Regions from separate parts of the Streptomyces sp. CNT360 genome, predicted to be linked through region 2. Evidence: riboswitches for the same ligand, from Rfam matches in the RefSeq annotation. Region 2 holds a riboswitch; the other holds the start of a gene.
What was found. Region 2 has a riboswitch for S-adenosylmethionine ahead of thrC (threonine synthase). Riboswitches for the same ligand answer to the same signal wherever they lie in the genome.

Region 1 (15,124 bases), on a different contig from region 2:
GCCCTCGGCCGGCGGAAGCTGATCCGCAACACGATGTTCGGCGCGGTGGCCCTGGTGCCGCTCTCCGGCGTCGTCCTGCTGCGCGACCTGGGCCCGATGCCCGGGGACAAGCTGCGGCACACCGTGTGGTCCAAGGGCAAGCTGCTCGTCAACGAGAACACCGACGAGCCGCTGCGTCCGGAGGACATCGCCGTCGGTTCGCTCACCTTCGCCCGTCCGGAGGGCCTGGACCACGACGACGAGGACTTCCAGACCCAGATCGCCAAGGCGGCCCTGATGCTCGTCCGGCTGGAGCCGAACGACATCAAGGACAAGCGGGAACTGGACTGGTCGCACGAGGGGATCGTCGCGTTCTCGAAGATCTGCACGCACGTGGGCTGCCCGGTCAGCCTCTACGAGCAGCAGACCCACCACGTCCTGTGCCCGTGCCACCAGTCGACGTTCGACCTGGCCGACGGTGCGCGCGTGCTCTTCGGGCCCGCCGGCCACGCGCTGCCGCAGCTCAACATCAGCGTCAACAAGGACGGCTACCTCGAAGCGCAGGGCGACTTCGATGAGCCCGTCGGTCCGGCCTTCTGGGAGCGCGGATGAGTACTGCAACCGAGGCCCGGGGCAGCGCCGCTGCCGAGGGCAAGAAGAAGGCACCCGCGGGGGAGCGGGTCGCCGACTGGGCCGACGGGCGGCTGGGGATCTACAGCCTCGCCAAGGCCAACATGCGCAAGATCTTCCCGGACCACTGGTCCTTCATGCTGGGTGAGGTCGCGCTCTACAGCTTCATCATCATCATCCTCACGGGTGTGTACCTGACGCTGTTCTTCCACCCGTCGATGACCGAGGTGGAGTACCACGGCCCCTACACCCCGATGAACGGTGTCCGGATGTCGGAGGCGTTCGCCTCGACGCTGGACATCAGCTTCGACGTCCGCGGCGGTCTGCTCGTGCGGCAGATCCACCACTGGGCGGCGCTGATCTTCCTCGGTGCGATGTTCGTGCACATGATGCGCGTCTTCTTCACCGGGGCGTTCCGCAAGCCGCGCGAGGTCAACTGGGTCTTCGGGTTCCTGCTCTTCGTCCTGGGCATGTTCACCGGCTTCACCGGCTACTCGCTCCCGGACGACCTGCTGTCCGGCACCGGTGTCCGCTTCATGGAGGGCGCCATCCTGTCCGTGCCGATCGTCGGCACGTACCTGGCGATGTTCCTGTTCGGCGGGGAGTTCCCGGGGGACGACTTCGTCGCGCGGTTCTACTCGATCCACATCCTGCTGCTGCCGGGCATCATGCTCGGGCTGCTGGTGGCGCACCTGATCCTGGTCTTCTACCACAAGCACACGCAGTTCGCGGGGCCCGGCCGCAAGAACACCAACGTGGTCGGCATGCCGCTGCTGCCGGTGTACATGGCCAAGGCGGGTGGCTTCTTCTTCCTGGTCTTCGGCGTCATCGCGGCCGTCGCGGCGCTGTTCACCATCAACCCGATCTGGGCGCTGGGCCCCTACCGGGCCGACCAGGTGTCCACCAACGCGCAGCCCGACTGGTACATGGGCTTCTCCGAGGGCCTGATCCGTGTGATGCCGGGCTGGGAGATCAACCTGTGGGGGCACACGCTGGTGCTCGGCGTGGCCATCCCGCTGGTGGTCGTCTTCCCGCTGGTGCTCGTCGTGATCGCGATGTACCCGTTCATCGAGTCCTGGGTCACCAAGGACAAGCGGGAGCACCACATCGCGGACCGGCCGCGCAACGCGCCGTCCCGCACCGGGTTCGGTGCCGCGTGGATCACCTGGTACTTCGTGCTCCTCGTCGGTGGCGGCAACGACCTGTGGGCGACGCACTTCAACCTGTCGATCAACGCGATCACCTGGTTCGTGCGGGTGGCGTTCTTCGTCCTGCCGGTCCTGGTGTTCTTCGTGACGCGGCGCATCTGTCTGGGGCTGCAGCGCAAGGACCGCGAGACGGTGCTGCACGGAAGGGAGACGGGCACCATCAAGCGTCTTCCGCACGGCGAGTTCGTGGAGGTCCACGAGCCGCTGTCCCAGGAGGCACTGCACTCGCTCACCGCGCACGACCAGTACCAGCCGGTGGAACTCGGCCCGGCCACCGACGAGAACGGCGTCCGGCGCAAGATCACCCGTGGCCAGAAGCTGCGGGCCCGCCTCTCGAAGGGCTACTTCGGCGAGTCCGGGCAGATCCCCAAGCCCACGCAGGAGGAGTACCGGGAGATCGAAAGCAGCCACGGTCACCACTGACCGGGCCGGGCGCGGCGGGTGACCGCGCGGAGGTGTCCGCCACAGCGGAAGGGGTTCACGGGTGCGTCCCGTGGGCCCCTTCCGCGTGTGTGCGGCCGGATAAGGTGGCCGGACACCATTGCGTCGGTCTATAGCCAGGATGTGGTTCCCATGAGCGCTGCTGTCCCCGCCGGAGGCGACACCGTGGCGGCGCGCACCTGGCCCGACGTGCTGAGCGCGCTGCTGGCCGGGCAGGACCTGAGCGAGGACGCCACGGCCTGGGCGATGGACCGCATCATGCGCGGCGAGGCCACCGACGCGCAGATCGCGGGGTTCGCCGTCGCGCTGCGGGCCAAGGGCGAGACGGTCGCGGAGATCTCGGGACTGGTCCGGGCCATGTACGCGCACGCGCGCACCATCGAGGTGCCGGGCCCCACCGTCGACATCGTCGGTACCGGAGGGGACCGCGCCAAGACGGTGAACATCTCCACCATGTCGGCGATCGTCGTGGCCGGGGCCGGGGTGCAGGTCGTCAAGCACGGCAACCGCGCCTCCTCCAGCGCCAGCGGGGCCTCCGACGTGCTGGAGAAGCTCGGTGTCGACCTGGAGCTGAGCCCCGAGAGAGTGGTGGAGGTGGCTGCGGAGGCGGGCATCACCTTCTGCTTCGCGATCCGTTTCCACCCCGCGCTGCGGCACGTGGGCACCGCCCGCAAGGAGCTGGGGGTCGCCACCCCGTTCAACTTCCTGGGCCCGCTGACCAATCCGGCCCGGGTGCGGGCGCAGGCCACCGGCGTGGCCGACGCGCGGATGGCCCCCATCATCGCCGGTGTGCTGGCCGCGCGCGGCTCCTCCGCGCTGGTCTTCCGCGGGGACGACGGGCTGGACGAGCTGACCACCACCGCCACGTCCACCGTGTGGACGGTGCGGGACGGCACGGTCCGCGAGGAGAGCTTCGACCCCCGCGAGGTCGGCATCGAGCTGGTCCCCGTCGAGGCGCTGCGGGGGGCGGATGCCGCCTACAACGCGGATGTGGCCCGCCGGCTGCTGGAGGGCGAGCAGGGCCCCGTACGGGATGCGGTGCTGCTGAACTCCGCGGCGGCCTTCACCGCGCTCGCGCCCACCGACGCGCCGCTGGTGGAGCAGATCGCCGCCGGGATGCGTCGGGCCGCCGAGTCCATCGACTCGGGTTCCGCCAGGGCGGCGCTGGAGCGGTGGGTGGAGGCCAGCCACCGCCGGTGAGGTCCCGCCGCCGCACCCGTCCTCCAGGCGGCGGGTGCGGCGCCGTCCGTGCGTGCGGTGCCGCCGTCCGGGTCGGCTGCCCCGGGGCGGCTCGATCGCACCGGGTGCCTCACTGCTGTGCGGCGGCCTCCAACCCGGCGATCTCCAGCTTCTTCATCCCGAGCATGGCCCGGGTGACGGCTTCGGCCTGCTGCGGGCTGCCCGAGCTGAGCAGCTCGAACAGCTTGCGGGGCACGATCTGCCAGGACAGCCCGTACTTGTCCTTGAGCCAGCCGCACTGGACCTCCTGGCCGCCGTGTGCGGTCAGCTTCTCCCAAAGCGTGTCCACCTCTTCCTGCGTGTCGCAGTCCACCTGGAGCGAGATCGCCTCCGTGAAGGAGAACTCCGGGCCGCCGTTGAGCGCCACGAACTCCACTCCGGCCAGCTCGAAGGCGACGGTCATCACCGTGCCCGGGGTCCCGGGGCCCGTCTCGGAGTAGCGGGTGACCTGAAGGACCCGGGAGCCGGGGAAGAGGGAGACGTAGAACTGCGCCGCCTCCTCGGCCTCCGTGTCGTACCAGAGGAACGTCCTGATCTTCTGCGGCTGTGGCATGGTCCCGGCCTCCTGGTGTGGGGATACGGCGTGGTACGGCGCCTCTTCAGTAGAGACCGCCTCCGCCCGCCGCGCTCATCGCTCGCCCGGGGAGTCCTGCTGCTCCACCCCACCGGCCCTCGCCGCCGGCGGCCCGGCCGCTCGGTGCCGGAGGGCGCCTGCCTTCCCGAGGCGCCGGGGCGATGTGCGGCCGGTGACGGCGTGGCCGTAGCCTCGTGGCTCCCCGGAGCGGAGGAGATGATGTGAGCGCAGGCTGGATCACCCGGTGGGAACCCGAGGAGCCCAGCTTCTGGGCCCGGGAGGGGCGCCGTGTGGCACGGCGGAATCTGTGGCTGTCGGTGTTCGCCGAGCACATCGGGTTCGCGGTGTGGAGCCTGTGGTCGGTGCTGGTGCTCTTCCTCACGCCGCAGGAAGGTTTCGCGTTGTCGCCGGACGACAAGTTCCTGCTGGTCTCGGTCGTTTCGCTGGTGGGCGCCGCGCTACGGCTGCCCTACGGGTTCGCGGTCACCCGGTACGGCGGCCGGACCTGGACGGTGTGCTCGGCGCTGGCGCTGCTGGTGCCGGTGGTGTCGGCGGCCGTGCTGGTGCGCGACCCCGGCACCCCGCTGTGGGCGCTGCTGGTGTGTGCGGCCGTCTCGGGGCTGGGCGGCGGCAACTTCGCCTCGTCCATGGTCAACATCAACCGGTTCTTCCCCGAGCGGGAGAAGGGCTGGGCGCTCGGCCTCAACGCGGGGGGCGGGAACCTCGGCGTCGCCACGGTGCAGTTGCTCGGGCTGCTGGTGCTGGCGACCGCCGGGGCCACGCGTGCGCAGGTGCTGCCGCTGCTGTTCGTCCCGGCGCTGCTGCTGGCTGCCGCGCTGGCCCACCGGTACATGGACAACCTCGCCACGGAGCGCACCGACCACGGTGCCTACCGTGCGGCGGTGCGCGACCGGCACTGCTGGACCGTCTCGCTGCTGTACGTCGGCACGTTCGGCTCCTTCATCGGCTTCGGGTTCGCCTTCGGACTGGTGCTGCAGAACGACTTCGACAAGAGCCCGGTGCAGGCTGCCGCGCTCACCTTCCTCGGCCCGCTGCTGGGATCGCTCACCCGTCCGCTCGGCGGGCGGCTGGCCGACCGGTACGGCGGGGCACGTGTCACCGCGTGGACGTTCCTGGCCCTCGCGGTGGGTACCGGCGGGGCGTTGGCGGCCTCGGCGGGCGGGTCGTACGCGCTGTTCGTCGCCGACTTCGTCGTGCTGTTCGTGCTGACCGGCGTGGGCAACGGGTCCACCTACAAGATGATTCCCGCGATCTACGCGGCCCGCGCGGCCGACGCGGTCGAGTCGGGCAGCGATCCGGGGGAGGAGCGGGCGCGCAGCCGCCGGATGTCCGGGGCCGTCATCGCCGTCTCCGGCGCCGTGGGTGCACTGGGCGGTGTCGCCATCAACCTGGCCTTCCGCGAGTCGTACCGGACAGCGGGCGACGCCCGCCCCGCCCTGGTGGCCTTCCTCGCCTTCTACGGACTGTGTCTCGCGGTGACCTGGGCGGCGTACGTGCGGCGCCCCACCGGGAGGCGTACCGCACCCGGCGACGGTGCCCCGCCCCTCGCCGAACCGGTCGCCTACGAACCGGCCTCCGAGGTGGGGGAGGTACCGCGGTGAGCGCGGGGACCGGTACCGCCACCCACTGTCCTTACTGTGCGCTCCAGTGCGCCATGACCCTCACCCCGAGCGGCCCCTCCGGCGAGCTGTCCGTCTCCCCGCGTGACTTCCCCACCAACCGGGGCGGTCTGTGCCAGAAGGGCTGGACGTCGGCGGCCCTGCTGACCTCGCCCGAGCGGCTGACCCGTCCGCTGGTGCGGGACGGCAAGGGCGCCCCGCTGCGGGAGACCTCCTGGGAGGAGGCGCTGAGCCTGGTGGCGCGGCGGTTCGCCGAGCTGCGCGCCGCCCGGGGCCCGGACGCGGTGGCCGTCTTCGGCAGCGGCGGGCTGACCAACGAGAAGGCGTACGCGCTCGGCAAGTTCGCCCGCGTCGCGCTGGGCACCTCGCAGATCGACTACAACGGCAGGTTCTGCATGTCCTCGGCCGCCGCGGCCGGCAGCCGGGCCTTCGGCCTCGACCGGGGGCTGCCCTTCCCCGTCACCGACCTGGACGCCTCCGAGACCGTGCTGCTCGCCGGCGCCAACCCCGCAGAGACCATGCCCCCACTCATGGGACACCTCGACCCCGGCCGCCTGATCGTCGTCGACCCGCGGCGGACGGCCACCGCCGAGGCTGCGCTCGCCGCCGGGGGTCTCCACCTGCAACCCACGCCGGGCACCGACCTGGCACTCGCCCTGGGAGTGCTGCACGCCGCGCTGGTGGACGGCCACCTCGACACCGCCCAGCGCGTCGCCTACCGGCGTGAGCGCACCGCCGGCTGGGAGGACGTACGGCGCAGTGCCGCGCGCTGGTGGCCGGAGCGCACCGAGCGGCTGACCGGCGTGCCCGCCGCGGACCTGCACCGTGCGGCAGCGCTGCTGGCCGGCGCCCGCCGCGCCCATGTCCTCACCGGCCGCGGCGTGGAACAGCACAGCACCGGCGTCGACACCGTCACCGCCTGGATCGACCTGGCCCTCGCGCTCGGACTGCCCGGCACCCCCGGATCCGGGTACGGCTGCCTGACCGGCCAGGGCAACGGCCAGGGAGGGCGCGAGATGGGCCAGAAGGCGGACCAACTGCCCGGCTACCGACGCCTCGACGACCCGGCGGCCCGCGCCCGTCTGGCCCGGGTGTGGGGCGTACCGGCCGACACGCTGCCCGGGCCCGGGCGCAGCGCGTGGGAGCTCCTGGACGCGCTCGGCACTCCGGACGGTCCGGCGGCGCTGCTGGTGATGGGCGCCAACCCCGCCGTCTCCGCGCCCCGCTCCCGCCGCGTGGCCGCCCGCCTGGGCGCACTGGACCTGCTGGTGGTCGCCGACTTCGTCCGCTCCGAGACGGCCGAACTGGCCGACGTCGTCCTCCCGGTGACCATGTGGGCCGAGGAGGACGGGACCCTCACCAACCTGGAGGGCCGCGTCCTGCGCCGCCGCGCCGCCCAGCCCCCGCCCCGCGGAGTCCGCACCGACCTCGACGTGCTGCGTGAACTCGCCGGGCGGCTGGGGCGCCCCGCGGCGGAGTTCCCCGCCGACCCCGGCGTGGTCTTCGCAGAGCTGCGCCGCGCCACGGACGGCGGCCCCGCGGACTACTCCGGCGTCGACCCGGAGACGCTGGAGGCAGGGGAGGGGGTGTACTGGCCGGCACCGCGGACCGGCCGCGAGCCCGCCGGCGGCAGTCCCCGCACGGCCCCGGCGGGCTCCGGGACGCCCCGGCTCTTCCTCGACCGGTTCGCCCACCCCGACGGGCGGGCCCGGTTCCTGCCCGTCGAGCATCGGGGCGCCGCCGAACTTCCGGACGAGGCTTACCCGTTGTACGCGACGACCGGGCGGCTGCTCCAGCACTACCAGTCCGGCGCCCAGACCCGGCGGACACCTGAGCTGGCGGCGGCCGTGCCCGGCCCGTACGTCGAGGTGCACCCCGACACCGCGCACCGGGCCGGGCTCGACGACGGGGCCCACGCCCGTGTCGTCTCCCGGCGGGGGGCCGTCGTCGCCCAGGTGCGCCATGCGTCCGGCATGCGGACCGACACCGTGTTCCTGCCGTTCCACTTCCCCGGGGAGGGAGCGGCGAACGCGCTGACCAACCCCGCGCTGGATCCGATCAGCCGGATGCCGGAGTTCAAGGTGTGCGCCGTACGGCTGGAGCGGGCCGGGGACGGGTCCGCGCGTGCGGGCGACACCGGGTGGGAGGAGACCGCGTGAGCCGCCGGGACACGCATGTCGTCGTGGTCGGCAACGGGATGGTCGGGGCACGGCTGCGGGAGGAGATCCTGCGCCGCGACCCGGAGGGCCGACGCGTGCGGCTGACCGTGCTGGGTGCCGAACGGACCGGCGGCTACAACCGGGTGCTGCTGCCGCGGCTGCTCGCCGGGTCTCTGACCGGGACGGATCTCGCCCCGGACGCCTCGGCCGACCGGACTGGTGAGACGGGCACCGTCGTCACCGAGGTCGACCGCGCCGCCCGCACCGTCACCACCGCAGACGGCCGGCAACTCGCCTACGACAAGCTGGTGCTGGCCACCGGAGCCCGGGCCGTCGTGCCCCCGCTTCCGGGCCTGCACGGCAGGAGCGGCGCCCTCGCCCCGGGGGTCTGCACCCTGCGCACCCTCGCAGACGCGCGCCGGTTGCAGCGGCTGGCCGACCGTGCCCGGACCCGCGAGGGGCAGATCGTCGTGCTGGGCGGCGGGGTCCTGGGCCTGGAAGCCGCACGGGCCCTCGTCGCACGCGGTGTCGAGGTGACGGTCGTCCACCCCGAGCCGTACCCGATGGGCCGCCAGCTCGATCCGTCCGGTGGGCGGACGCTCAGCCGCGCGGTGCACCGCGTCGGTGTCGCGCTCCGGCTGGAAACCGCGGCGGTGCGCTGGGAGCCGGGGGAGGGGCTGCACCTGTCCGACGGAAGCCTGCTGAAGGCGGACGGGCTGCTGCTGTGCACGGGAGCCCGCCCCGAGACCGCGCTGGCCCGTGCGTGCGGGCTGGCGGCCGGCCCGGGCGGCATCGCCGTCGACGAGACCCTCACCACCGCCGACCCCGGTGTCCACGCGCTGGGTGACTGTGCCGACGCCGCCCCCGGCCTGCTCCAGCCCGGCTGGGAGCAGGCGGCCGTCCTCGCCGCCCGGCTCACCGGCGACGACCCGCACGCCCGCTACCTGGGCAGCCCGCGCGTGACCCGGTTGAAGGCTGCCGGTATCGAACTGACCTGCCTGGGCGACCCGTTCGTGGAGGACGGACTCGTACCGGGGCAGGCGGCCCAGGACGGCGGCCCCGAAGTCCTCCGGCTGGAGGACCCGGCACGCGAGCGCTACGCCAAGCTGGTGCTGCACGGCGACCGGGTGACCGGCGCCATCCTGCTCGGCTTCCCCGATGCCGCCGCCGGACTCGTCCAGCTGTACGACAGGGGCGCACCCGCCCCCTCCGACCGGCTGGCTCTCCTGCTGAGCCGCGCACTGCCGCCCGAAGTCGGGGACAGCCCCGAAGCCCTGTCCGAGCAGGCACTGGTGTGCCGCTGCAACAGCGTCACCAAGGCCGCGCTGCGCACCGCCTGGCACGGGGGCGCCCGCTGCGCGCCCGACCTGGCCGCCGCCACCCGCGCCACCACCGGCTGCGGGAGTTGCCGCACCGCGGTGGAGAAGCTCGCCGCCTGGCTCGCCGAGGTCGGCCCGGCCACCGGGCGGTCTCCCTCCGGTGTGCCGTCGAGGTGAGTCCGCCGCCGAGAGCCGACCGCGCCGCACGTCGCAGGAGGGGTCCACAGAGGACTGCCGACCGGCCGGGTGCGCAGCCGTCCCGCGATGATGGGACCATCGCGGTCCGTCCCTCCGTACAGCCCCCGTGAAAGGAGACGCCGTGCCGGCAACCCCACCGTCGCCGGAGCGCACCGGCCCGGCGGCGGTGCCGCCGCTGGCCGGGTTCACCGTCGCGGTGACGGCCGCCCGCCGTGCCGAGGAACTGGGTGCCCTGCTCCAGCGGCGCGGCGCCGACGTCGTCCACGCCCCCGCGCTGCGCATCGTCCCCCTCGCCGACGACGAGGAACTCCGCGCCGCCACCCGGCAGGTGCTCGCCCACCCGCCCGACGTCGTCGTCGCCACCACCGGCATCGGCTTCCGCCGCTGGCTGGAGGCGGCCGGGAGTCAGGGCGACGGCGAGGCCCTCCGCCGGGTGCTCGCCGCCGGGGAGCTGCTCGCCCGTGGGCCCAAGGCCTGCGGAGCGATCCGCGCCGCCGGGCTGCGCGAGGTCTTCTCGCCCGCCTCCGAGTCGTCGGACGCCATCCTCGAACACCTGCTGGCACGCAGCGACGTGGCCGGGCTCCGGATCGCCGTCCAGCTCCACGGGGAGCCCCTGCGCGACTTCCTGGCCACGCTGCGGGGCGCGGGCGCCGAGGTCGTCCCGGTGCCCGTCTACCGGTCGACAGGCCCGCTCGACCCCGCGCCCCTCGACCGGCTGATCGCCCGGCTGGCCGACGGGAGGGCGGGCGGCGTCGACGCGGTCACCTTCACCAGCGCACCGGCCGTCACCGGGCTGTACTCCCGCGCCGAGGAGCACGGCACCGGCGACGCGCTGACCCGCGCGCTGCGGGAGAGGGTGCACGCCGCCTGCGTCGGGCCGACCACCGCCGCGCCGCTGCTCGCCCGGGGCGTCCCCGCCTACTGGCCCGACCGCTTCCGTACCGTCGCCCTCGTCCGGCAGGTGTCCGAGCGGCTGCCCGGCGCGGCCCCGCAGTTCACCGCCGCCGGGCACACCGTTCAGGTGCGGGGCAGTGCCGCCGTCGTGGACGGCGCGCTGCGGCCCGTCGGGCCCGGCCCCGTGGCCGTGCTGCGTGAGCTCGCCCGGCACCCCGGGCAGGTCCTGGCCGGTGCCGACCTGCTGCCTGCGCTGCCGGGCAGGGGCGCCGACGAGCACGCCGTCGAGGATGCCGTCGCCGAACTGGGTAGCGCCCTGGGCACGCCCGGCATCGTCCGGACGGTCACCGGGCGCGGTTACCGCCTCGCCCCCGGAACCGTCGGCTGACCGCTGTCCCACGGGGCAGCGTCCGCATGATGGACGCACCCGTGCGCGCCGCGAACGGGCTGTGGCATACTCCCTCGCAGGTCACGAGCGACAGCGACAAAGGCCCCGGCCCGCTGTCCGGCAACCCTCCGTCCGTGGCGGGGTGCCCCGGGTGATGACCAGGCCGTAGGACAGCAAGGTCTGCGGCAAGCGCGGATCCCTCTCCGCCAGGGGTCCTGGTCTTCGAGGGAGTCTTCCGTGAGCAAGCGAATGCGCTAGGGCCGTACCTCCAGGCCCCGCCCTTCCCGCCCTTCCCTTTCCTTCCCCTGGTGTGCCGCGCCCGTCCGGCGCCGCCAGGTGTCACCTCCGCCCATGGGAGCTCCGCCATGCCGTTCGACGCCACCTTTGCACCGTTTTCCTATGATTCCTGTGATTCCTCTGGTTCCTCTGTTTTCCCTGGCTCTTCTGGTTCCTCCCGTTCCGTGGACGGTCAGCCGCAGGAGGGGGCCGGCGCGCCCCTGCCCGTCCTCGGCCGTGACGTCCGTGTCCCCCTGGTCACCGGCGGCGAGGTGACCTACGCGGCGCTCGACTACGCGGCCAGTGCCCCCGCGCTGCAACGGGTGTGGGACGAGGTGGCCGCGTACGCGCCGTACTACGGCAGTGTCCACCGGGGCGCCGGGTACCTCTCACAGCTCTCGACGGAGCTGTTCGAGCGCAGCCGGCAAACGGTCGCCGAGTTCGTCGGCTGCCGGGAGGGCGACCAGGTCGTCTTCACCCGGGCCACGACCGACTCCCTCAACCTGCTCGCGTCCGTACTCCCCGCCGGCACGCGGGTGTTCGTCTTCGAGACCGAGCACCACGCCTCCCTCCTCCCGTGGCGCGACCACGAGGTGACCTACCTGGACGCGCCGCGCTCGCCCGAAGCGGCCGTCGCCACCCTGGAGGCGGCGCTGCACGGGGCGCCCGCAGGGCCCAAGCTGGTGTGCGTGACCGGGGCGTCCAACGTGACCGGCGAGGTCTGGCCCGTCCGCGAACTGGCCCGGTCCGCGCACCGGCACGGCGCCCGGCTCGTGCTCGACGCCGCACAGCTGGCCCCGCACCGCCCGGTCAGCCTGGCCGAACTGGAGGCGGACTGGGTGGCGTTCTCCGGACACAAGCTGTACGCGCCCTTCGGCGCCGGGGTGCTGGCGGGTCGCGCGGACTGGCTCCAGGGCGCGGAACCGTACCTGGCGGGCGGCGGTGCGAGCCGCAGTGTCGCGCGCGGCGCGGACGGCGGCGTGGAGGTGGAGTGGCACACCACCGCCGCCCGCCACGAGGCCGGTTCGCCGAACGTCATCGGCGCCTACGCCCTCGCCTCGGCCTGCCGCGCCCTGTCCGAGGCCGGGTTCGACCAGGTGGTCGCCCGCGAGGAGGAGTTGCTGGGCCGCCTGCGCGCGGGGCTGGCCGAGGTCCCGGAAGTGACGGTCCTCTCCCTCTTCGGTGACGGCGCCGACCAGGTCGGGGTGGTCTCCTTCGTGGTGGAGGGCTGGAACAGCTCGCACTTCGCGGCCGCGCTGTCCGCGGAGTACGGCATCGGTGTCCGCGACGGGCTCTTCTGTGCGCACCCGCTGCTGCGGACCCTGCTCGGCCAGGAGGGCGACACCCCCGGTGAGTGCGGGGCGCCGGAGGCCGCGCCGGGAGAGCAGCGCTCGCTCAACGCGGTGCGGGTCAGCTTCGGGGCGGGGACCCCGGACGAGCACGTGGAGCGGTTCGTGACCGCCGTCCGCCGCCTGGTGCGGGACGGTGCCCGCTGGAACTACCGTACGCAGGACGGCCGTTGCGTCCCGGAGCCGTCCGGCGACCGGGCCGCGGAGCGCGCCGGACACTGAGCGGCGGGCCGGGACGGGCAGGAGTGCCGACAAGCGGTCCGGCGGAGCTGTCGTCTTGTGGTCATCGGCCGGCACCGCGCGCCGCGCCGAGGCGCTCCAGCCCCCACGCCGCCAGCGCGGCGGCGGCAAGCCCCGTGCCCAGCAGGCAGACCCCGCTCCAGCCCGCGCACGCCCACACCACGGTGGTCAGCGCGGATCCGGAGGCGCCGCCGACGAAGAAAGCGGTCATGAACACCGAGTTGAGCCGGTTGCGGGCGTCGGGACGCAGCCGGTACAGCACCGTCTGACTGCTGTTGAGCACGGCCTGCTGCCCGGCGTTCAGCACGACGATGCCCAGGCCCAGCCAGAGCAGGGAGCGCTCGCCGCCCAGCATCGCCAGCCACCCGACGCCGAGCGCCAGGATGCCGGACGCCGTCACGTGCTGGGCCCAGCCGCGGTCGTTGAGCTTCCCCGCGAAGGTCGTGGTGGCCACGCCGATCACGCCGAGGAGTCCCACCAGCCCGATCCTTCCCTCCGACCAGTGGTAGGGCGGGCCCGCCAGCAGGAAGGTCACGGCGGTGATCGTTCCGCTGTACGAGGCGAAGGAGAGTGCGCTGATCACCGAGCGCTTCCGCAGGAGAGGGACCTCACGCAGCAGCGCGAGGGAGGAGCGCAGCAGGGCCGGGTAGGACAGGCGGGCCGGCGAGGCGACGCGGGGCAGGAAGCGGTGCAGGGCCACGGCCATCACGGCGACGGGGACCGCGCTGACCCAGTACACCGTGCGCCACCCGCCGAGCGTGGCCAGTGCGCCCGAGACGGTCCGGGCGAGCAGCCCGCCCAGCAGGATGCCGGACATCACCGTGGCGACCGCCTGTCCCCGCCGCTCGTCCGGGACGAGGGCGGAGGCGTAGCCGACGACGACCTGCGCGCCGACCGCCGTCAGCGCCACCGCGACCGTACCGGTCAGCAGCAGGGCCCCGTTGGGCGCGGCGGCCGTCAGCGCGAGGAACAGCGCGGTCGCGCCGAGCAGGCCGACCGCCAGCTTGCGCCGGTCGAGCACGTCGCCGAGCGGGACGATCAGCAGCAGGCCCAGCGCGTAACCGGCCTGCGAGGCCGTCACGATGAAGCCCGCGAGGGTGGCACCGACGTGCAGATCGCGGGTGATCAGGTCCAGGAGCGGCTGGGCGAAGTAGTTGCCTGCGCAGGACAGTCCGGTGGCGACGGCCATCAGGACCAGCAGCCCCCGGCGCGGAGCCGGCGGTGGGGCGACGCTACGCGGTGCGGCGGGGGAGGGAGCGGCTGCGGGGACGGCCCGCGGTGCGGTGTCGGTCATGCCGGTCAGCCTGCGGGCGCCGCCGTCGATGAGTCCAACACATCCTTGTCATACGAGCGATCGCGCAACGAGATGGCTCGGCTCTACAGTCGCGTACATGGAACTCCAGCAGCTCCGCTACGTCGTGGCCGTCGCCGAGTCCGGCGGCTTCACCCGGGCCGCCGAACGGTGCCATGTCGTCCAGTCCGCGCTCAGCCACCAGATCGCCAAGCTGGAGAGGGAGTTGGGCACCAGGCTGTTCGACCGCACCAGCAGACGCGTGGAGCTCACCCCCGCGGGCGAGGCCTTCCTGCCCGCCGCCCGCCAGTCGCTGGAGGCCGCCGAACGCGCCGCGGCCGAGGTCGCCGCCGCCACCGGCGAGATCCGCGGCACCCTCGCCCTCGGCGCGATCAGCACCATCGCCTCCGTCGACCTGCCGAGGATGATGAGCGACTACCACGTGCGCTACCCGCAGGTTCGTATCCTCCTCACGACGAGCCGCAGCGAACTGCTGGCCGAACAGGTGCGGCGCGGCACGCTCGACCTCGCCTTCCTCGGGGTGACCCCGGGGTTCCGCACCCAGGACGTGTGTTCGCGCGTCCTGGTGCGGGACCGGCACGTCGTCGTGGTCGCCCCCGGCCACCCGCTGGAACGGGAGGGCGCCGCGGGACCCTTGGAGCTCGCCCGCCTCGCCGAGGAGGTCTTCGTCGACTTCGCCGCCGGCAGCCACGCGCGGGCGCAGACCGAGGAGACCTTCGCCGCGGCCGGACTCCGGCGCGACGTCGCCTTCGAGGTCTCCCACTGGGAGTTCCTGGCCGCCCTGGTGCGCACCGGCATGGCCGTCGCCATGCTCCCCTCGGCCTTCGTCTCCCAGCTCTCCGGCCTCCGCGTCCTGCCTGTCCGCGACGGCCCGCAGCGTGAGGAACGCCTGGTCTGGAGCGCCACCCGGCTCACCCCGGCCGGCGCCGCGTTCCTGCGGGAGCTGGGGGAGGACCCGACGCCCCCCGGCCACCACCCGGGGCCGCTGTCCCCGCACGCAGGTGCGCCTCAACCGCCGCCCAGCACCCGCCGCAGATAGGCGTCGAGACCGGGAGCCACCCACCTACGCGAGTCGCTCTCGTGCTCCCACACGAACACGTCCTCGTCCCGCTGCGGCTGTCGCACGAACGCGAACCGGTCACCGCCGCCGTCGTCGCCGAAGAGGAGCAGCGGTGTGAAGGGCATGCAGAGCGCGGCGAAGTCGGGGCAGGCGCGGAAGGAGGCGTTGTCGGCGGCGATCCGTGCGGCGTCCCACACCACGTCGGTGCCGTCCTCGTC
Region 2 (15,124 bases):
TCCGGGTCGTGCGCGGTGACCAGCACCACTCCTGCCGCCAGCCGGGCCATCGCCGCGCGGAACTCCTCGTCACTCACCCCTTCAGCATGAGGGACGGGGTGCGGCTGGGGCACCTGGGCTGCTTGTTGCTGCACTGCGTGGGACACGCCGACTACGCTAACCAGCCGTTTCGCGGACCGCATCGGGCCTGGGGACCAGGTGGGACCTAGGTCTGCCGGTGTGGGCGGCCGAGAGGCGGGGGAACCCGTCGCCACCGGGATGCCGAGCCGCCCGGTTGTTGCCTCGGGCATACGTTGTGCAGTCAACCAACCGCAGATTGTTGTGACTTGAGTCACAGAGGGCAGTAATTGTTGACCCTGTGTACCGGGTGAACAGCTCGCTGTGATTCAGTGGCCGTGGCATCCGATGCACGCCCGGATTCGAGAGTTCGCGAGGCCCGGAAACGACGGCAAGAGCACCTGGAGTTGACGTACAACGGCTCAGGGGGAGGGCTATGGAAACCGAGTCGGAGCCCTATGTCCGCCTTGCCAGCCTGCGTCGCCTGCACCATGTCGTGGCGCAGCTCAACACCGCTCGCAGCCTTGCGGACACGCTCCAGACCGTCGCCGACGGGATCGTCGAGGGGATCGGCTACGAGATCGCCGCGGTGAACCTGGTCCGCGCCGAGGGAGACCTCGTCGTCGCCGCCGTGGCCGGCAGTCAGGCAGCCGAGGCGATGATGGCGGGCCGCGTCGGCCCCCGGGCCTCCTGGGAGCGCCGGCTGGCGATGGGCGAGCAGTGGGGGGCGCTCCGGTTCATCCCGTACACCGAGGGCTGGGTGCTGGACGACGACGTGCCGGAGTGGCACGCCCCCTCGCCCGTGCGGGAGGCGCCCGACGCCTGGCACCCCATGGACCGGCTCTTCGCGCCGCTGCACGCCCCCGACGGCGAGCTGCTGGGCGTGCTGTCCGTCGACAGGCCGCGCAACGGCCGACGCCCGGGGGCCTGGGGGTGCGAGGCGCTCCAGATGTACGCCTCGCAGGCCGCCATCGCGATCAGCAACGCCCGGTTGCGCTCGAACATGCAGCGGGCCCTGGTGCGGCTGGAGCGCGAACAGCAGGCGCTGCGCGCGAGCGAGGAGAGCTTCCGGCAGGCGTTCGAGTACGCGCCCAGCGGGATGGCCGTCGCCGAGATGGGCGGGGACCAGCACGGGCGGCTGCTGCGTATCAACGACGCGCTCTGCCGGCTGCTGGGCCGTCCGGCGGCCGCGATGCGCCGGTACTCCTTCTCCGACCTCGTCCACCCCGAGGACGTCGGCACCCTGCTGCGTACCTTCGCCGAGGGCGGCCGGGCCGAGCTGCGGCTGGCGCGGCGTGACGGCTCGTACGTGTGGGTCTCGCTGCGCAACTCGGTGGTCGCCGACGCCGCGGACGGGCCGCGCTACCTGCTCACGCACGTCGAGGACATCGAGGAGCGCAAGCGGCACGAACTGCAGCTCGCGCACCGCGCCAGCCACGACTCCCTGACCGGGCTGCCCAACAGCGCGGAGCTGCGGGCCCGGCTCAGCAGCCGACTCTGCTCGCTGCCCGACCGCCCGGCCGGCCCGGCTTCCCCGTTCGACCCGGTGGCTGCTTTTTCGGAGGTCCCGGAGGTCTCGGGAGACCCGGGAGACCCGGGCTACTCGGACGGTGGCGACGCCTTCTGGGACCTGGCGGGGCTGGACGGTCAGATATCCGGGGCCGGGGCGGGCGTCGGCGCGGGGGCGGCGGCCCCCGGTCCTCCGGCGGACCCTCACCATGTGCACACGGTGCCGCCCGAGGGCGACGGGTCCGGGGAGAAGGGGCTCGCCGTCCTCTTCTGCGATCTGGACGGCTTCAAGTCCATCAACGACCGCCACGGTCACCACTGCGGTGACGCGGTGCTCATCGAGGTGGCCCGGCGCCTGACGGGCGGGGTGCGGGACGACGACACGGTCGCCCGGCTGGGCGGGGACGAGTTCGTCGTCCTCGCCGACGGGCTGGGACCCTCCGAGGCGCAGGATCTCGCCGTCCGGCTGCGCAACGCGATCATCCCCCCGATCCAGGTGGACGGGCGCTCGGTACGGGTGGGCGCCAGCTTCGGTATCGGCTGGGCAGGCTGCGGAATGACCGCCGACGAGGTCCTGCACTCCGCTGACCAGCGGATGTACGTGGAGAAGCGGTCTCGCTCCAAGGGCCAGCGGCGGGCGGGCTAGCACACACCGGGGCAAGAGGCCACGACCGTGCCGAACGGTTCGCCCAGGAGAGGTAGGCTCGCCCGGATACCTGACGCAGTAGGGAGTGAGGGGATGACTGCCGAGAACCACGGCACGGGTGCCGCGTCGGAAGGGGGAGACGAGGACCCGTTCGCCTATCTGTACCGGCAGGAGGGCGGCACACAGCAGCCCCCCGCCGGCGGCCAGCAGCCCGGCGTCCCCCGCCGCTCCTTCAACCAGGTCCGCACGGTCGGTGAACGGCAGTACGGCTACGGCTATCCCCAGCAGCAGCGCTCGGGCTACGGCTACCCGCAGCAGGGGGCCGGCCAGCAGCAGTCCGGGTACGGCTATCCGCCGCAGCAGCAGTCGCCGCCACCGCCCGGCCACCAGCCCAGCCCGCACTATGCGGCGCCCGAGACGATGCCCGGCGGCCGGGCCGCGACGCGGCAGCAGGGCGGACCGGGGCCCGGCGGCAACGGCCGCGGCGGGCGCAACCGCACCGGCCTGCTGGTGGGGGCGATAGCCGTGGTCGCCGCCGTGGTGATCGGTATCGGCGCCGCGATCGTCTTCAACAAGGACGACTCCGACAAACCGCAGGACAAGGAGCCCACCTCCCAGCCGGACGATCACAAGCAGGAGAGCGGCGGCGACCAGGACGACGAGCAGGACGAGAAGCCCGCACCGAAGGCGCTGCCCAAGGAGGACGCCGCGAGCCTCACGCTGGGCGGCTCCGCAGGGGTCGCCAAGGACGTGCCCGGCGCCCAGGGCCGCGGCGGCAGTTACGTGGGCGGGCTGAACCAGCCGGGCGCCTCGGTGACATGGGATCTCAAGGACCTGCCCGCCGCCGGCAAGTACACCCTCCACGTGCGGTACGGCGTGCCCGGTAAGGACTCGGACGCCACCGTCACCGTCAACGGCAAGCCCGAGACCCGTCCGGTGCGGATGAAGAACTTCGCCCACGCCAAGAAAGGCGACTGGGAGCACGGCTGGACGAGCACCTGGTCGAACATCCAGCTGAAGAAGGGCCAGAACTCCGTGAAGATCTCCTGCGAGGAGGGCAACAAGTGCGATGCCAACCTCGACCAGGTCTGGCTGGAGAAGGGCTGGAAGTAGCGCCGACCCGCTGTCGAGGGGGCCGGACGATCCGGCCGGCCCCCTCGTGCGCCGTACGGCTACGGCGTCTCGGCGGGCCGCACCCGGACCGAGGGCAGCATCTGCCGGTAGGTCGGCTCGTCGAACTCGCCCGCCACGGGGGAGCGCACCGTCGCGGCGGACAGGGCGACCGCCCGGGCCAGCCGGTCCGGCCAGGGCAGGCCCTCGGCCAGCCCGGACAGCAGTCCGGCGACCGCCGAGTCGCCCGCTCCCGTGGGGTTGCCGGCCAGCCGTTCGGGTACGGCGGCGCTCCAGGCGCCGTCCTGGGTGACCAGCAGGATCCCGTCCGCGCCCAGTGAGGCGGCCACCGCGCGGGCTCCGCGCCGCTGGGCCGCGCGGGCCGCGCGCAGCGGTTCGGCGGTGCCGGTGATCCCGGCCAGCTCCTCCGCGTTGGGTTTGACGAGGTCGGGCCGGGCCGCGAGCCCGCGGCGCAGCGGTTCCCCGCTGGTGTCGAGCAGCGCGGGGATCTGCGCGCTACGGGCTTCGCGTACCAACGTCGCGTACGCGCCGACGGGGACGCCCGGCGGCAGGCTGCCGCACAGGGCGACCGCCTGGGGACCGGCGGCCAGCAGGTCCCGGTAGGCGTCGAGGAAGGTCTCCCACTCCTCGGGCGTGAGGTGCGGGCCGGGCTCGTTGAGCTGGGTGGTGTCCCCCGTCGTCTCGTCGACGAGGCCGAGGGTGCGCCGGGTGCTGCCCGCCACGGGGACCAGCGCGTCGGTGACCGGGGCACCTCCGCCGCTGCCCGCGGACGCGGCGTCCGCTGCCAGCAGGGCGCGCAGGGCGCGGCCCGTCTCGCCGCCGACGAAGCCCGTGACGGTCGTCTCGAAGCCGAGCGCCGCGAGCACCCGTGCGACGTTCAGGCCCTTGCCGCCGGGTCGCTCGCTCACCTCCCGTACCCGGTGCGAGGTGTGCGGGACCAGGTGGGGGACCCGGTAGGTGAGGTCGAGGGCGGCATTGAGTGTGACGGTCAGGATCATCCGCGCGTACCACCCTCACCCGTCGGACAACGGCTCATGACACCCAACCCACGACGACACGACTCCGCGAGCGGCTCCACGGGCGGAACCGGCCGCGCCAGCGATCATGCCATCGGAACGGCCGCCCGGCGACCCCCGGTGCCGCCTCCGCGCGAGTTCCGTGCAGCTCAGCGGGTGCGCGGGCGCACGACCCAGGAGCCCTGGCGCATGACGCCGGTCAGCCGGAAGTCCGCGTCCAGCACCACCAGGTCGGCCAGCTTGCCCGGTTCCAGGGAGCCCACCGTCCCGGCCACGCCCAGCAGCCGTGCCGGGTTGGCCGACAGGGCCGTGACCGCGTCGGTGACCGACAGCCCGTCGACGGTGACCGCGCGCCGGAAGGCGTGGTCCAGCGTCAGCGTCGAGCCGGCGATCGAGCCGCCCTCGACCAGCCGGGCGACGCCGTCGCGCACGTCGACCTCCAGGTTGCCCAGCGGGTAGCGGCCGTCGCCCATGCCTGCCGCGCCCATGGCGTCGGTGATGAAGGCGACCCGGTCGGCGCCGGCCGCGCGGAAGGCCAACTGGAGCGCGGCGGGGTGCAGGTGGGTGCCGTCGTCGATGAGCTCGACGGTGATCCGCTCGTCCTCCAGCAGGGCGGTGACCGGGCCGGGCTCGCGGTGGCCGAGCGGCGGCATGGCGTTGAACAGGTGGGTGGCGACCGTCGCGCCCGCGTCGATGGCCTCCCGGGTGGACTCGTAGCTGCCGTCGGTGTGGCCGACGGCGGCGATGACGCCGCTGTCGGACAGCAGCCGTACCGAGTCCAGGCCGCCGGGCCGCTCGGGGGCCAGCGTCATCATCACGGCGTGGCCGCGTGCGGCGTCCAGCAGCTTGCGCACGTCGGCGGGGTCGGGGTCGCGCAGCAGGGACTCCTCGTGGGCGCCGCGCCGGTTGCAGGCGATGAAGGGCCCCTCGAAGTGGATACCGGCCAGCTCGCCCTGCTCGACCAGTTCGCTGAGGGAGCCGGCCTGCCGGGACAGGTCGTCCAGGTCGCCGGTGACGGTGGAGGCCGCCATCGTGGTGGTGCCGTGCCGGCGGTGGGTGTCGATGACGGTCAGCGACTCGTCGTGGCTGGCTGCCGAGAAGGAGGCGCCGCCGCCGCCGTGGACGTGCATGTCGACGAAGCCGGGCACGATCCAGTGGCCGCTCAGGTCGATCTCCTCGGCCCCGCCCGGGGCGCCGCCAGGTGGCGCGGGGTCCGCCAGGTGGCGGCCGTCGACCGTCAGCCTGCCGTCCTCGCGTACCCCCTCGGGCAGCACCACCCGGGCGCCGGTCAGCACTGTTCGCTCGCTCATCGGCTCGCAACCTCCGCGGAGAGTAGGTCCCAGGCGAGGAGCCCCGCACCCAGGCAGCCCGCGGCATCCCCGAGCGCCGCGGGCACGATGGCCGGGAGTGGCTGGAAGGTGACCTTCTCGCGGACCGCCTCCCGGAGCGGAACGAAGAGGGTGTCGCCCGCCTCGGCGAGGCCGCCGCCGATGATCAGGGTGTGCGGGTCGAGCAGGGTGAGGCCGGTGACCAGCCCGGTGGCGAGCGCGTCGACGGCCTCGGCCCACACCTTCGCCGCCCGCGGGTCGCCGGCCTCGACGGCCTGCGCGGCGTCCGCCGCCGTCGCCTCGGGGTCCCCGCTGGCCGCGGCCCAGGCCGCGCCGACCGCGGAGGCGGAGGCGAGCCGTTCCAGGCAGCCGCGCTGTCCGCAGCCGCACGGCGGTCCGTCGGGGCGTACGACGATGTGGCCGATCTCCCCCGCGCTGCCGTGCGCCCCCGGTTCGACGGTCCTCCCGATGCCGATGGCCCCCGCGATGCCGGTGCCCAGGGGCACGAACAGGTAGCGGTCGACGCCTTCGCCGGCGCCGATGCGTCCCTCCGCGAGTCCGCCGGTGCGTACGTCGTGCCCCAGCGCGACGGGCAGCAGGGGCAGTTCGGCGGGCCGGTCCTGCCCCAGGCGTTCGCTCAGCAGGGCGCGGAAGGGGACGTCGCGCCAGCCGAGGTTGGCGGAGAAGACGGCGACGCCGCGCTCGTCGTCGATGATGCCGGGCACGGCGACTCCGGCTGCGGACGGCTCGGTGCCGTACTGCTCCAGGCCCACCGCGCGCAGCTCGGCGGCGAAGTCGAGGATGCCCTCGACCACGGCCTCGGGTCCGCGCTCGCGGCCGGTCGCCCGCCGTGCCTCGTACAGCAGTTCGTTGCCGGAGCCGATGAGGGCGGCCTTCATGCCGGTGCCGCCGACATCGAGGGCGAGGACGTACCGCGCGGTGCGTGCGGGCCGCGTGGGGGGTGCGGTGGGGGCCTCTTCGGGGGTACTCACGCGGCACAGTGTCCCGCGTCGGACCTGAAAAGGTCTAGTCCACTCCGGGGATCTTCTGCCGTTCGGTCCCCCTCCGGGTACCCGGCCGCGGCCGTCCGGGTGCCCGGTGCGGACGCGGCCGCCGTCCGAACCGTCCGTGCCCGGAACGGTTCTGCGGAGCCCGAACGGAAGCCAAGCTGATCCCTTACCGGTATCGATCATCTGTAGACGACCCAGGGGTCACGGAGAGAGACTCCCGCCCAACGGACCGGGGTTGGTGGTGCCAAGGGGACTGACGGTGCCAGGGGGTCCACAGCACGTACATCGCACGTTCTGAGGGTTCGCAGGGTCGTTAGGGGTGTCGAAAAGATGGATCGGCGGCGTTTTCTGGGCATGGCGGCGGGCGGAGCGGCCTCCGCGGCCGGCATGACCGCGTTGAGCGGCTGCGGCAGCGGTCCGGGGTCCGGCGGCGTCACGCTGAAACTCGTCGCCGCGGACTACGGGAACCCTGGCGCGGACAACAGCTCGAAGGTCTACTGGCAGAACCTCGCCGACGCCTTCACCAAGAAGAACCCCGGCATCTCCGTCGACGTCACCGTCCACAGCTGGAACGACATCGGCAAGAAGCTGAAGGAGCTGGTCGACTCCGACAACCCGCCGGACATCGCGCAGGTCGACTCGTACGCCACCTGGGCCTCGGAGGGGAAGCTCTACAAGGTCAGCGAACTGCTGCCGATACCCGCCCAGGCCGAGTTCCTGGTCTCCCTCGCGGAGGCCGGCGAGGTGCAGCGTGTCCAGTACGGGCTGCCCTTCGTGGCCAGCACGCGCGTACTGATGTACAACAAGGACCTCTTCGCCAAGGCCGGGCTGGACCCGGACAAGCCGCCGCGGAGCTGGGAGGCGCTCAAGTCCGCCGCCCGCTCCCTGCGTGAGGCCGGCGTCAAGATCCCCTACGGCCTGCCGCTCGGCCCGGAGGAGGCCCAGGGCGAGGCGCTGATGTGGATGCTGGGCAACGGCGGGTCCTACGTCGACAGCGTCGGCAACTACACCCTCAACTCCCCGGAGAACATCGAGACGATGGAGTGGCTGCGCGACAACCTCGTCGCTCCCGGCTACACGGAGCCCAACCCGCAGCGGGTCGACAGGCAGCAGCTCTTCGACGCCTTCAGCGCGGGGAAGGTCGGCGTCCTCAACGGGCATCCCACCCTGATGCACCAGGCCGACCAGAAGGACATCTCCTACGGCACCGGCAAGCTGCCGGGGCGCGACGGTCCGGCGGACGGCACCCTGGGCGTCGGCGACTGGATGATGGCCTTCAACAAGAACGGCCACCGCGAGGAGTGCGGCAAGTTCCTCTCCTTCGTCTACGAGGAGAAGAACCACTACGCCTTCGCCGCCCAGTACGGTCTGCTGCCGGTCACCACGAGCGCGTCGGAGCGGATGCGCAAGGACAAGAAGCACAAGAAGCTGTGGCCCTTCCTCGACCAACTGGCCGGCGCGGAGTTCTACCCGGTCGGCAAGGTCTCGTGGACGGCGACCAACGACACTCTCAAGAAGTCCGTCGGGCAGGCCGCGAAGAAGGGCGGCGACCCCAGGAGCGTGCTGACGGCCCTCCAGCGCAAGGCGGAGGCGGCCGAGAAGGCGAGCTCCTAGCCACGCGGCCCGGCTCCCTGGACCCGGCCGGCTCTGTCAGGGGCCCGCCGTACGGTGGAGGCATGAGCACACCGGACGGGGACGAGGGCGGCGCAGCGGAAGAGCCCGCGGAGACGGCGGGGCTCACGGAAGCGGCGGAACCCGCGGAGACGGCGGGGCTCACGGACGAGGACCGGGCCGTCCTCGCCTTCGCCGCGCGCGGCTGGCCCTCGCCCGGCGAGAAGGAGCGGGCCGTCAGGGAGCGGCTCGGCATGTCCCCGGTCCGCTACTACCAGTTCCTGAACGCCCTGCTCGACGACCCGCAGGCGCTGCGGTACGACCCCGTGACGGTCAACCGGCTGCGGCGGCTCCGCCAGGCCAACCGCGACCGTGCCCGCTGAGCGGCGGCCGTTCGCCTGCCGGAGCCGACGCGTTCCGCACCTGACTCGCTAGGGTGCCGCCATGCCGTCTCAGCCCTCGCCTCCCCCGTCCCCGCACCCGCTGCCCGCACCGGAGACGGAGGCGGGGCGCGCGGGGCTCGCCGCGCTCCGTGCCGCACCAAAGCGCGCCGTACTGGCACTCGACTTCGACGGGACGCTGGCGCCCATCGTCGCCGACCCCCGCGACGCACGGGCCCACCCCGAGGCGGCGGCGGCCCTCGCCCGGCTCGCGCCGCGCCTGGCGGGCATCGCCGTCATCACCGGCCGGCCCGCCGCCGACGCCGTCACCTACGGCGCCTTCGACGGCGCGGCCGGTCTGGAGGGGCTGACCGTCCTGGGGGCCTACGGGGCCGAGCGGTGGAACGCCGCCGACCGCACCGTCCGCGCCCCCGAACCCCCTGCCGGGGTGGCCGCCGTCCGCGCCGAACTCCCCGCCCTGCTCACAAAGCTGGGGGCCCCGGACGGCACCTGGACGGAGGACAAGGGCAGGGCGCTCGCCGTGCACACCCGGCGCGCCGCCGCCCCCGACGAGGCCCTCGCCCTCCTGCGCGCGCCCCTGTACGCCCTCGCCGAACGGCACGGCCTCGTGGTCGAGCCCGGCCGCATGGTGCTGGAGCTGCGCCCTCCGGGAGCCGACAAGGGCGCCGCCCTGGCGGACTACGTCCGGGAGAAGAGCGCGGGCGCCGTCGTCTACGCGGGCGACGACCTGGGCGACCTGCCCGCCTACGAGACGGTCACCGCGCTGCGGGACGCGGGGGTGCCGGGCCTGCTGCTCTACAGCGCCCCCGAGACCGGCGACGAGACGGTTCCCCGCCTCGCGGAGCGCGCGGACGTGACCGTCCGGGGTCCCGCGGGCCTGGTGGCCTGGCTGCGCGCGCTGGCGGACGCGCTGGACGCGCGGTAAGGCCCGCGGCGGCAGCGACGACGACGGCAGCGGCTCAGCGCCGCAGCGCCTCCAGTTGGTCGAGGAGCCAGCGCGTGGGCGGGTGCGCGGTGGCGGTCGCGGCCAGCTTCGCGGAGGACGCGGCACGGGTGGCGGGGTCCGCCTCCAGGGCGTCCCGGAGCGCCCGTGCCGTCTCCCGTACGTCGAAGGGGTTGACGGACCAGGCGTCGGCGCCCATCTCCTCGTGGGCGCCGGCCTCCCGCGAGAGCACCAGCGCGCAGCCCTGGTCGGAGACGACGGGAATCTCCTTCGCGACGAGGTTCATCCCGTCCCGGACGGGGTTGACCAGCGCGACGTCGGCCATCCGGTACGCCGCCAGCGACCGCGCGAAGTCGTCCTTGACGTGCAGCACGACGGGTGTCCAGCCGGGGGTGGAGAACTCGGCGTTGATCTCGTCGGCGACCCGGCCGACCTCGGCGGTGTAGTCGCGGTAGACGGCCAGGTCCTGGCGCGAGGGGTAGGCGAACGCCAACTGGACGACGTGTTCGCGCCATTCGGGGTGGTCGGTGAGCAGCCGCCGGAAGGCGTGGAGCCCGCGCACGATGTTCTTCGACAGCTCGGTGCGGTCGACCCGTACGACGGTCCGCCGCGGCCTGCCGTCGGGCGCGGTGCCCACCTGCTCGCGGAGCTGCCCCATCCGCTCCGCGACGTCCTCCCGGTGGGCACGCTCACGCAGGAAGTCGCCGTCCGCGCCGAGCGGGTGCACCCCGATGCGGGTGGTGCGGCCCTGGTACGTCACCGACAGCCCGGCCCCTGCCTCGCCGTGGTCGGTGACGGTGGCGCCGAGCACCCGTGCGCAGCACTCCGCGAACAGCCGCGCCCAGCGCGCGGTCAGGAAGGCCGTGCGGTCGGCGCCGAGCATGCCCCGCAGGACGTCCGCCGCCACGTCGTCGGGCAGCAGCCGGAAGTAGTCGGGGGGCGCCCAGGGCGTGTGCGAGAAGTGGCCGATCCGCAGGTCGGGGCGGCGCTCCCGGAGCAGCCCGGGGACCAGGGTGAGGTGGTAGTCCTGCACCAGCACCGTGGCGCCCGGCCCGGCCTCCTGGGCCAGCGCGTCGGCGAAGGCGGCGTTGTAGGTCCCGTACTCCGCCCACTGGCGGGTGAAGTCCTCGTCGAAGGCGGGTTCGAGCGGGATCTGGTAGAGCATGTGGTGGGTGAACCACAGCACCGAGTTGGCGATGCCGTGGTAGGCGGCCTCGAAGGTGCCGGCCGGGATGTCGAGCATCCGCACGGTCTGCCCGCCGGTGTCCTGGCGGTCCAGGTGGCCGCCTGCGCGGCGGGCCGCCTCGCGGTCGCCGTCACCCAGCGCGGCGCACACCCATACCGCGTCCGCGTCCGGGCCGATGGCCGACAGGCCGGACACCAGACCGCCGCCGCCCCGCTTGGCGGCGAGCGTCCCGTCCTCCGCGCGCGTGTACGAGACGGGCCCGCGGTTGGAGGCGACAAGGACCTGCGAGGACGCCTCGGCTGCTGCGGGGGACGACGCGTGCGGTGGTGGTGCTCCAGCGGCCATGCGCGGAGCTTAGCCGTTCACGAATCCGCTCAAACGTGCCCCTGGACCGCCGGAATCCCCTGTACTCCCGGTCCTCCGGCTCTCCGAGGCTGCACCCGGCTCCCCGGCCCTGAGCCCCCGGTTCCTGAGCCCCCGGTGCTGAGCGCCCAGGACTCCGTGGCCCCGGGCTCACCGGGCGACGGGCCGCCCCTCACGCGGCCACCCGCCGCTGCCCGTATTCGGGCACCGTGCACATCGGCGGGCGCTCCTCCGCGTCGATCAGGTGGCCGCGGGGGATGAAGGCGCCCTCCTCGTCCCGCTCGAACTGGGTCAGCGGCGTCACCCCCGAGCGGCCCCCGAGCACGGACGCGTCGTCCCGGCGGCCCCCCAGCTCGGCGCCGCCTTCGGGGGCCGGGCCGGTACCGCCTCCGAGCAGGTGGCCGTCCCCGTGCACGCTCCGGTGGCCGTCCCCGGGTACGTGCAGACCCACTCCGCGCTCGATGCGGCGCTGTGCCGTCGCGTAGATGGCCGTGGCCATCCGGCCCAGCGCCAGCCCGTCCTGGTTGCGGTGCAGCCGCACCCCCACGTCGACCTGCGCCAGCGCGTCGAGCCCGGCCAGCTCCAGCGCGTCGACCAGCAGCGCCAGCTCCACCCCGTAGCCGACCGGGAACGGCAGCCGCTCCAGCAGCGAGCGGCGGGCCGCGTACTCGCCGCCCAGCGGCTGCACCAGTCCGGCCAGCCGCGGCCAGTGCAGGTTGAGCAGCGGGCGCGCCACCAGCTCCGTGACCCGGCCGCCGCCTGCCGGGCTGTCCCGCAGCGGCCGGTCGTACATCGCCTTGACGAGCTGCACGTCGGGCTCCGTCAGCAGCGGGCCGACGATGCCGGTGACGAAGTCGGGCGAGAACTCGCGCAGGTCCGCGTCGACGAAGCAGATGATGTCGCCTCCGGTCACCATGAGTGAGCGCCACAGCACCTCGCCCTTGCCGGAGCGGGCCGGCACCCGGGGGAGCACCTCGTCGCGGTGGACGACCCTGGCGCCGGCCGCCGCCGCGACCTCGCCGGTGCGGTCGGTGGAGCCGGAGTCCATCACGATCACCTCGTCCACCAGCGCAGTTCTGGTGGCCGGGTGCGGCAGGGCCAGTTCGCGGCGGATGATCGAGACGATCTCGCCGACGGTCTCCTCCTCGTCGAGGGCGGGCAGTACCACGCTGACCGTGGTGCCGGTGCGCCGCTTGGCCGCCAGCAGCGACTCCAGCGGCCGGTCGGCGGCGCGCCAGGAGCGGCGCCGCAGCCATTGGCCCACTTCTTCGAGCACGTGCGCGCCTTCCTGTAGTCCGTCCTGGTCGTCCGTCCTGGGCGCCTGTCCTGTCGGCCGTCCGGGTCCGTCGGCGGGGCCGGACGGGGGGTGGCGGACGGTCGACGGTGATCCGTCTCGCGGTTCGGACGTCCCTCTCAAGCGTGACGGCCGTCGGTTACAGTCTTGAACAACGCAGGTGGCCTCCGCATCTCGGGGGCCGTCGCGACAAACGCCCGGGCGGCCGCTCGCCGCCCGGTGCCACAGAGCAGCTCATCCAGAGGGGCAGAGGGAACGGCCCGTTGAAGCCCCGGCAACCATCCCGCGATCCGCGTGTACGCGGAAAGCTGTGGCGAGACCGCCTCGTGGGGACGGTGCCAATTCCGGCCCGTGGCGAGATACGGCACGGGGAAGATGAGGAGAAAGGGCCTCGCCTCACATGGCTGTGCAAACCGTTGCAGGCAACACCACCGCCACCACCGACTCCGACGCCGCACCCTCCTACGACCTCGGAGCGGCCGTCGCCCTCTCCTGTCGCGAGTGCGGCACCCGCACACCGCTCGGTCCCAGCTTCGTGTGTCTGGAGTGTTTCGGTCCGCTGGAGGTCGCCTACGAGCTGCCGACCGGTGACCCGGAGGCGCTGCGCAAGCGCATCGAGTCGGGGCCCGCCTCGATGTGGCGCTACGCACCGCTGCTGCCCGTGCCCGCGGACGTCGCCGCCAGGCCGAACCTCAACCCCGGTTTCACCCAGCTCGTCCAGGCCGACCGGCTCGCGGCCGAGCTGGGCGTGACCGGCGGTCTCTACGTCAAGGACGACTCCGGCAACCCCACCCACTCCTTCAAGGACCGCCCGGTCGCCATCGCGCTGGAGGCCGCCCGCGCCTTCGGCTTCACCACGCTGTCCTGCTCCTCGACCGGCAACCTGGCCGGCGCGGTGGGGGCTGCCGCCTCGCGCGCGGGACTGCGCTCGTGCGTGTTCATCCCCGACGGACTGGAGCAGTCCAAGGTCGTGATGGCCGCGGTCTACGGCGGCGACCTGGTGGCGATCGACGGCACGTACGACGACGTGAACCGGTTCTGCTCCGAGCTGATCGGTGACCCGCTGGGTGAGGGCTGGGGCTTCACCAACGTCAACCTGCGGCCCTTCTACGCCGAGGGGTCGAAGTCGCTGGCGTACGAGATCTGCGAGCAGCTCGGCTGGGAGCTGCCCGACCAGATCGTCATCCCCGTCGCCTCCGGCTGTCAGCTCGTCAAGATCGACAAGGGGCTGCGGGAGCTGGTCCGGCTCGGCCTCGTCGAGGACAAGCCGTTCCGGATCTTCGCCGCCCAGGCCGAGGGCTGCTCTCCGGTCTCCCGGGCCTACAAGGAGGGCACCAGCGCCGTCCGCCCGGTCAGGCAGCCCGACACCGTCGCCAAGTCCCTCGCCATCGGCGACCCGGCCGACGGTCCGTACGTCGTGGACATCTGCACGCGGACCGGCGGCGCCGTCGAGGACGTGAACGACGAGCAGATCGTGGACGCGATGAAGCTGCTCGCGCGGACCGAGGGCGTCTTCGCGGAGACGGCGGGCGGCGTCACGCTGGGCGTGACGCGCAAGCTGATCGAGGCCGGGGCGATCGACCCCACCCTGACGACGGTGGTCCTCAACACCGGCGACGGCCTCAAGACGCTGGACGCCGTGGCGCCCACGGCGCGTCCCACCGCCGTCATCGGCCCCAACCTGGCCGCCTTCCGGGACGCCGGGCTCGCCTGACCCGGGGCCCACCCTCCGACGTAAGGAAGAGACGAAACATGAGCGTGAACGTCCGGATCCCGACCATTCTGCGCACCTACACGGGCGGCCAGGCGGAGGTCTCCGCCGAGGGCGACACCCTGGAGGCGGTGCTGGCGGACCTGGAGAAGAACCACACGGGCATCAGCGCCCGGGTGCTCGACGACACGGGCAAGCTGCGTCGCTTCGTCAACGTCTACGTCAACGACGACGACGTCCGCTTCGAGCAGGGCCTGCAGACCCCGACGCCGGACGGCGCGGGGATCTCGATCATCCCGGCGGTGGCCGGCGGCTGAGGCCACGGCGTCCGCAGCCTCGGAATCGCCCCTTCCGGATCCGGTCCGGAAGGGGCGATTCCGCGTTCCGGAAGGCGGTAGAGTGACGGGAGTTTCCGCATGGTGTCCCGCCGCTCCATACCAGGCGCATATGCGAATGCGTCGGCACATGTGACAGCGGCCGTACAAGTTGGTGCCGAAAACGCCGGGCCAATTGTCGTGATGACCCCGTATGCCTGGCCCGACTTGCCCTGGTGGCACCGGAGTTGAGGCGGTTTTCCCGATCAGCCGTGCCCAGAATTCTCGTCCGATTGACCTGTTGCACAGGGCGTCCGTGCAGATACATTCAGCGGCGGTCGACGCGTTCCGGCGCACGCCCCCCGCTCGTCGTGGGGGTGAGGTCTGACCCGGGTTCGCGAAGTGCGGGCTCGTGCAAGGGCCAGTAATAGGGGAGTTAGGAATGGCTCAGGGCACCGTCAAGTGGTTCAACGCGGAGAAGGGGTACGGCTTCATCGCGGTCGACGGTGGTGCGGACGTGTTCGTCCACTACAGCGCGATCCAGATGGACGGGTACCGCACTCTCGACGAAGGGCAGCGGGTCGAGTTCGAGATCTCGCAGGGT

Region 1: it holds a riboswitch for S-adenosylmethionine, as region 2 does, so the genes downstream of both, H297_RS0109215 (aminotransferase class V-fold PLP-dependent enzyme) here and thrC (threonine synthase) in region 2, are expected to answer to the same signal.

What each region holds. Positions count from the first base shown of each region.
Region 1 covers NZ_AUKO01000003.1:410,827-425,950, reverse strand. Annotated here, with positions in the region: gene qcrA (cytochrome bc1 complex Rieske iron-sulfur subunit) at 1-591, shown strand, start outside; gene qcrB (cytochrome bc1 complex cytochrome b subunit) at 588-2,240, shown strand; gene trpD (anthranilate phosphoribosyltransferase) at 2,391-3,458, shown strand; gene H297_RS0109240 (VOC family protein) at 3,568-4,050, opposite strand; gene H297_RS0109235 (MFS transporter) at 4,293-5,693, shown strand; gene H297_RS35475 (molybdopterin oxidoreductase family protein) at 5,747-7,870, shown strand; gene H297_RS0109225 (FAD-dependent oxidoreductase) at 7,867-9,366, shown strand; gene H297_RS0109220 (uroporphyrinogen-III synthase) at 9,509-10,669, shown strand; SAM riboswitch class IV at 10,749-10,867, shown strand; gene H297_RS0109215 (aminotransferase class V-fold PLP-dependent enzyme) at 11,035-12,516, shown strand; gene H297_RS35470 (MFS transporter) at 12,578-13,828, opposite strand; gene H297_RS35465 (LysR substrate-binding domain-containing protein) at 13,926-14,885, shown strand; gene H297_RS0109200 (SMI1/KNR4 family protein) at 14,855-15,124, opposite strand, start outside.
Region 2 covers NZ_AUKO01000028.1:114,997-130,120, forward strand. Annotated here, with positions in the region: gene H297_RS0121480 (flavin reductase family protein) at 1-50, opposite strand, end outside; gene cdgB (diguanylate cyclase CdgB) at 494-2,212, shown strand; gene H297_RS0121490 (hypothetical protein) at 2,306-3,325, shown strand; gene H297_RS0121495 (1-phosphofructokinase) at 3,385-4,341, opposite strand; gene nagA (N-acetylglucosamine-6-phosphate deacetylase) at 4,509-5,669, opposite strand; gene H297_RS0121505 (ROK family protein) at 5,666-6,679, opposite strand; gene H297_RS0121510 (extracellular solute-binding protein) at 7,028-8,311, shown strand; gene H297_RS0121515 (DUF3263 domain-containing protein) at 8,374-8,691, shown strand; gene otsB (trehalose-phosphatase) at 8,753-9,634, shown strand; gene H297_RS37675 (trehalose-6-phosphate synthase) at 9,669-11,183, opposite strand; gene H297_RS0121530 (glucosyl-3-phosphoglycerate synthase) at 11,374-12,477, opposite strand; SAM riboswitch class I at 12,727-12,877, shown strand; gene thrC (threonine synthase) at 12,896-14,209, shown strand; gene H297_RS0121540 (MoaD/ThiS family protein) at 14,248-14,523, shown strand; gene H297_RS0121545 (cold-shock protein) at 14,963-15,124, shown strand, end outside.